DNA from 2 places in the Agrococcus sp. UYP33 genome. Region 1 is predicted to be linked to the other one. Evidence: predicted binding sites of a transcription regulator. Region 1 holds the regulator's gene; the other holds the start of a gene.

Region 1 (3,409 bases):
GGTGGCCTGCGGGTCGGCGACGCCCCCGACGAGCACGAAGTTGGCGTCGGACGGGTAGGGCTCGAAGCCCATGGCCGCCAGCTCGTCGACGATCCGGTCGCGCTGGGTGCGCAGCTCGTCGACGCGCGACAGCATCTCGTCGCTGTGGCGGAGCGCCGCGACGGCCGCCGCCTGCGTGATCGCCGACAGGTGGTACGGGAGCCGCACGAGCCGGAGCGCGTCGACGACGGCGGGGTGTGCGGCGAGGTAGCCGACGCGGATGCCGGCGAACGCGAACGCCTTGCTCATCGTGCGGGAGACCAGTAGGCGCGGGTACCGATCGAGCAGCGAGAGCGCGGTCTGGCTGCGGTCGTGCGCGAACTCGGCATACGCCTCGTCGACGAGCACGATGCCGCGCGCGGCCTCGGCGGCCGCCTCGACGACGTCGAGGCCGATCGCCGTGCCGGTGGGGTTGTTGGGCGAGCAGAGGAAGACGATGTCCGGGTCGTGCCCGGCGATCGCCGCGCGCACGGCGTCCGGGCTGATCGTGAAGTCGGCGGCGCGCGGCACCGGCACCCACCGCATGCCGACGCCCTGCGCGAGCAGCGGGTACATCGAGTACGTGGGCGTGAACGAGAGCAGCGAGCGGCCGGGGCCGCCGAAGGCCTGCAGCACGTGCTGCAGCACCTCGTTCGAGCCGTTGCCCGCCCACAGCTGCGCGGGCTCGAGGCCGTGCCCGAGGTAGTCGGCGAAGGCGCGACGGAGCGCGTCGAACTCGCGGTCCGGATAGCGGTTCGCGTCCGGGAGCGCGCGAGCGATCTCCTGCACGATGTCGAGCGCGACCGCCTCCGGCACCCGGTACGCGTTCTCGTTGACGTTGAGCCGCACCGGCACGTCGAGCTGCGGAGCGCCGTACGGCGTCAGCCCGCGCAGGTCGTCGCGGATGGGGAGGTCGTCGAGGCTCGTCACTGAACCAGCCTAGGACGGCGGGCGAGCCGCGCCGGGCGCGGCCGAGCGCTCAGCGCGAGTAGTGCGCGGGGATCGCCAGCTGCTCGCCGGGCTGGATCGCGCCGGCGATGCCGTTGAGCAGCTCGATCTCGGCGATCACGTCGCGCGGGTCGGCCTCGGGGGCGACGACCTGCGCGATCTGCCAGAGCGACTGGCCCGGCAGCACGGTGATGTGCTCGAACTGGGCCGTGTCGGTGGAGGACGACGCGACGGCGCCGGCGAGCGCACCGCCCAGGACGCCGGCACCCGCGAGGGTGCCCGCGACGATGACGGGGGCGGCGACGAGCAGCGCGAGGGCGCGGCGACCGCGCGGCGTCATGCGCACCCGGACGGTCGGCGTGCCGGTGATGCTTGCAGTGGCGATGGCAGTCATGGCCTGCTCCTCTCGTGGGATCCGCAGCCGGTGCTCGGCCGGGAGCACCGGCCGCGAATCTCTGTTTCGAACCTATCTTCGATTCCACGGATGCGTCAAGCCCTGCCGCGGAGAATCTCCACGACACGCTCGAACATCCGTTTGATCCGGGCACCCTGTCGGATACGCTTTCGAACCACCAGGAGTCAAGCAGGGGCTACTGACATCGAGAGCGGGCGGGCATGGCGAGGCAGCTGACGGACAAGCAGCAGGCGATCCTGCAGATGATCCAGCGAGCGGTCCGCCAGCGCGGCTACCCGCCGAGCTACCGCGAGATCGGCGACGCCGTCGGGCTGTCCTCGCTCTCGAGCGTCACCCACCAGCTCGGCCAGCTCGAGCTGGCCGGCGCCATCCGCCGCGACCCCTCCCGCCCCCGCACCATCGAGGTGCTCGTCGACGACGAGCTCGACGAGACCGCGGGCAGCGTCGACCAGGCCACGTTCGTGCCGCTCGTCGGCCGCATCGCCGCCGGCATCCCGATCACGGCTGAGCAGCAGGTCGAGGACGTGTTCCCGCTGCCGAAGCAGCTCGTCGGCACCGGCGACCTCTTCATGCTCAAGGTCGTCGGCGACTCGATGATCGACGCCGCGATCTGCGACGGCGACTGGGTCGTCGTGCGGCAGCAGCAGACGGCCGACAACGGCGACATCGTCGCCGCGATGCTCGACGGCGAGGCGACCGTGAAGGTGTTCAAGCAGCGCGACGGCCACACGTGGCTGCTGCCCCGCAACTCGGCGTTCGAGCCGATCCTCGGCGACGAGTCCGACGTGCTGGGGCGCGTCGTCGCCGTCCTGCGCGCCGTCTAGGCGTCAGGCGGCCGGCTCGACCCGGAACTCCGCCAGCTGCGCGAGCGCAGCCTCGGTCACCTTCGCGTCGACGCGCGTGCCCGCCTCCTCGTAGGCCTCGCGCAGCACCTCGAAGCGGTCGTGGAGCATCGCGATGATGTCGCCACGGTCGAACGGCACGAGCAGCGACACCGCGACCTCCGGCCGCGGCAGCAGCTCGGCGATCCTCGCGAGGATCGCGTCGACGCCCTCGCCCGTCCGCGCCGAGGCGAACACGGCGTCCGGCTGGAGCCCGCGCAGCACGAGCCGCTCGTCGTCGCTGATGAGGTCGGCCTTGTTGAACACGACGACCTCGGGGATCGAGCGCGCGCCCGTTTCGCCCAGCACGTCGCGCACCGTGGCGATCTGCGCCGCCGGGTCGGGGTGGCTCGCGTCGACGACGTGCACGACGACGTCCGACTCCGCCACCTCCTCGAACGTCGAGCGGAACGCCTCCACGAGCTGGTGCGGCAGGTTGCGCACGAAGCCGACCGTGTCGGCGATCGTGAACTCGCGGCCGTCGGGCGTGCTGGAGCGCCGCACGGTCGCGTCGAGGGTCGCGAACAGCGCGTTCTCGACCAGCACGCCCGCGCCGGTGATGCGGTTGAGCAGGCTCGACTTGCCGGCGTTCGTGTAGCCCACGATGGCGACGCCCGGCACCTCGAAGCGGTCGCGGTTGGCGCGCTTCGCCTGCCGCGCGGGCCCGAAGCCCTTGATCTGCTTCCGCAGCCGCGCCATGCGCGTGTGGATGCGGCGGCGGTCGAGCTCGATCTTCGTCTCACCCGGACCGCGGGAGCCCATGCCGGCGCCCTGGCCGCCGACCTGGCCACCGGCCTGGCGCGACATCGACTCGCCCCAGCCGCGCAGGCGCGGCAGCAGGTACTCGAGCTGCGCGAGCTCGACCTGCGCCTTGCCCTCGCGGCTCGTCGCGTGCTGGCTGAAGATGTCGAGGATCACCGCGGTGCGGTCGATCACCTTGACCTTCACCTGGTCCTCGAGCGCGCGGCGCTGGCTCGGCGAGAGCTCGCTGTCGGCGATCACGGTGTCGGCGCCGAGCTCCTTCACGATGGCCGCGAGCTCCTCCGCCTTGCCGCGGCCGACGTAGGTCGCCGGGTCGGGGTTGGGGCGGCGCTGCAGCATGCCATCGAGCACGCGCGCACCGGCGGTCTCGGCGAGGGCGGCGAGC
Region 2 (3,409 bases), 460 kb from region 1:
CCCCCGCATCCCCGGTCGAGGAGCACACCGCCAGCCCTGATTGAGCGATCGAGGCCGTGCATCGCGCACGGCACGCCGTCGTCCCGGAGCGGGACGGCTGATCACTCGAACAGGGAAGGCATGACCATGCACGACTTCACGAAGCGCGCGCTGCTGACCGCAGCGCTCGCAGGCGGCCTCTGGGCCGCGGGCGCTGGCGTCGCCAGTGCGACAGGGACCGACGGCTCGGACGGCGTCGGATCCGGCACCGAGGCCGCGATCTCGCTCTCGGCGCCCATCACCATCGGCGGCAACGCGATCGGCCTGCTCGGCGACGCGGAGACGAGCGACGCATCCACGTCGTCGAGCACCGCGGCGCCGTCCGCCGGCGTCAGCACCGCCGGCCTCGAGGGCGTGCTCTCGGGCACGGCTGCCGTCGTCTCGGTCGACGTGCCGGTGACGGTCGCCGGCAACGCCGTCGGCGTCCTCGGCGACGCGTCGAGCGACAGCTCGTCGGCGGCGAGCACCACCGCGGGATCGAGTGGCTCCGATGCGACGACCTCGGGCGAGGATGGGCTGCTCTCGGGCACCCAGGCGCTCGCCGACGTCACCGCACCCGTGACGATCGGCGGCAACGCCATCGGAGTCCTCGGCGACGCGTCGTCGGAGCAGTCGACGGTCGAGTCGTCGGCCACGACGGCGGGTGGCTCGGATGGCGCGACGACCTCGGGTGACGACGGCGTGCTGTCCGGCTCGCAGGTCGTCGCCGACGTGGTCGCGCCGATCACGGCGGGCGGCAACGCGGTCGCCGTGCTCGGTGACGCGTCGAGCGAGGGCTCGAGCACCGAGTCGGGCACGGCTGCCGGCTCGGACGGGGCTGCGACCTCCGGTGAGGACGGCGTGCTGTCCGGCTCGCAGGTCGTCGCCGACGTGCTCGCGCCGATCACGGCGGGCGGCAACGCCGTGGCCGTGCTCGGTGACGCGTCGAGCGAGGGCTCGACGACCGAGTCGGGCACGGCTGCCGGCTCGGACGGGGCTGCGACCTCGGGTGACGACGGCGTGCTGTCCGGCTCGCAGGTCGTCGCCGACGTGCTCGCGCCGATCACGGCGGGCGGCAACGCGGTGGCCGTGCTCGGTGACGCGTCGAGCGAGGGCTCGACGACCGAGTCGGGCACCGCTGCCGGCTCGGACGGCGCGGCGACGTCGGGCGAGGACGGCCTGCTCTCGGGCTCGATCATCGACCTCGACGCGGTCGCTCCCGTGACCATCGGCGGCAACGCGATCGGCGTGGTGGGCGACGCCGTCAGTGAGGGCTCGACGACCACGTCGGAGACCGGCGGCTCGGCGGATGCGCCCCGCAGCTCGGGCGACGACGGGCTGCTCTCCGGCTCGATCATCGACCTCGACGTGCTCGCGCCCGTGACGATCGGCGGCAACGCGATCGGCATCGTGGGCGACGCGACGAGCACCGGCTCGACGACGACCTCGCCGACGGTCCCCACGGTCCCGACGGAGCCGACGGTCCCGACGGAGCCGACGGAGCCGACGGTGCCGACGGTTCCGACGGTCCCGACCGAGCCGACCGAGCCGACGGTTCCGGGCGAGCCGACGGATCCGGCCCCCGTCGACACGGGTGGATCGGGTGACGGCACCGAGGTCGAGAAGGACCCGGTGCTGCCGGGCGATGACGCCGTGCGCGATGGCGGCGACAGCCGCGCCGATCTGCAGAGCTCGGGCGCCTCGGCGGCTCAGCTGCCGCGGACCGGTCTCGACCAGCCCGGCATCCTGCCGCTGGCGCTCGCGATGCTGGCGCTCGGCCTGCTGCTGGTGGTGGGCGCGCGCCGCGTCCGAGCGACGCGCTGACAGGCGACGGGCGCGGGACGCGTGCAGCGCGTCCCGCGCTCCGTCGCGCCACCTGCCGAGCGGCACGCGCCGCACGGACCCGATCCCGGATGCTGGACCCGAGATCTGGGGTCCACCATCCGGGATCAGGTCCACGAGCGGCGGCTGCCGGACACTGCCGCAGGAGCGATCACGCGCAGGTCGCCCGACGCGCCACGCCGCACCGGCTTGACGCTGATCGAACGTATGTTCGATCATGAGGTGTGGGGATCGAGACGACGAGCAGCGCTGCAGCGCCGCACCCGGTGCGCCTGCGCGGCAGCCGCATCGGCGTGCTGCGGGTGCCCGACTGGCCGATCGTCGTCGCGCGCCAGACCGGTGCGCTGCCCGGTGGCGGCGAGCAGGGCTCGCCGGGCGCCGTCGTGCACGCCATGCGGATCGTCGCGTGCGACGAGGGCGCCCGCGCCGACGGCGTGCGCACCGGCATGCGGGTGCGCGACGCGCAGGCCGCCTCGCCGCTGCTCGCGCTCGCGCCCTCCGACCCGGTGGGCGAGGCGCTCGCCTTCGAGCGCGTCGTGCGCGCCGTGCTCGCCGTCGTGCCGGCGGCGCAGCCGATCGGCGACGGGGCGCTCGCGTTCCGGATGCGCGGCGCCAGCAGGTTCTACGGCTCCGAGCCGCGGGCGATCGAGGCCGTGCGTGCCGCGCTCGCGCCGCTCGGCCTGACGGCGAGCTTCGGCGTCGCCGACGACCGCTTCGCCGCGGAGCTCGCCGCGGGCGGCAGGGGCGAGACGATCGTGCCGCCCGGCCGCAGCCGCCTGTTCCTCGAGGGGCTGCCGGTGGGGGTGCTCGGCGACGACGAGCTGCCGGGCATGCTGCACCGGCTCGGCGTGCACACCCTCGGCGGCTTCGCGAAGCTGCCCGACGACAGCATCCGCGACCGCTTCGGCGAGGCGGGGCTCGTCGCGCTCGCCCGCGCGCGCGGCGAGGACGACCGACGCGTCGACGCCGACGGGCTGGGGGAGGAGCGCGTGCTGCGGCTCGCGTTCGAGCCGGGCATCGAGGGGGTGCACGAGCTCGCGCTCGCCGTGCGGGAGCCGGTCGAGCGCTTCGTGCGCCAGCTCGCCGAGCAGCGGCTCGTGTGCAGCGAGATCCGCATCGTGCTGCGCGGCGAGGAGGGGCACGTCAGCGAGCGGCTCTGGCGCCAGCCGGGCTTCCTGCGCGCGGGCGACATCGTCGACCGGATGCGCTGGCAGCTGACCGAGAGCGAGCTCGGCTCGCCGCTCGTCGAGGTCCAGGCGCTCCCCGAGCGGCTCGACGCGGACGCCGCGCACATGCCTGGCCTGTGGGGCGGCGGCGACATCGACGACCGCACGAAGCACGCGCTCGAGCGCCTGCAGGGGATGCTCGGCCGCGAGGCGGTGCTGACGGCTGCGCCGGGCGGCGGCAGGCTGCTCGCCGAGCGCGGCGTGCTGACGCCCTGGGGCGATGCTGCGCCCGCTCCCGCCGCGGGGCCGTGGCCGGGCGCGCTGCCGCCGCCGCGCCCGACGGTCGTGTTCCGGCCGCCGCTGCCCGTGCGGCTGCTGGACGC

Evidence for each region. The regulator LexA, encoded in region 1, represses DNA repair genes until DNA is damaged. The targets are predictions, from matches to a motif close to TCGAACANNTGTTCGA.
Region 2: ACVWW9_RS07935 (DNA polymerase Y family protein) is a predicted target of LexA. The motif match lies at 2,060-2,075, and genes of this name have one in related genera.

The regions. Positions count from the first base shown of each region.
Region 1 covers NZ_JBSSDR010000001.1:2,062,673-2,066,081, reverse strand. The annotation lists gene ACVWW9_RS10110 (histidinol-phosphate transaminase) at 1-948, opposite strand, end outside; gene ACVWW9_RS10105 (hypothetical protein) at 998-1,360, opposite strand; gene lexA (transcriptional repressor LexA) at 1,582-2,205, shown strand; gene hflX (GTPase HflX) at 2,209-3,409, opposite strand, start outside.
Region 2 covers NZ_JBSSDR010000001.1:1,607,490-1,610,898, forward strand. The annotation lists gene ACVWW9_RS07925 (hypothetical protein) at 1-44, shown strand, start outside; gene ACVWW9_RS07930 (beta strand repeat-containing protein) at 121-1,842, shown strand; gene ACVWW9_RS07935 (DNA polymerase Y family protein) at 2,085-3,409, shown strand, end outside.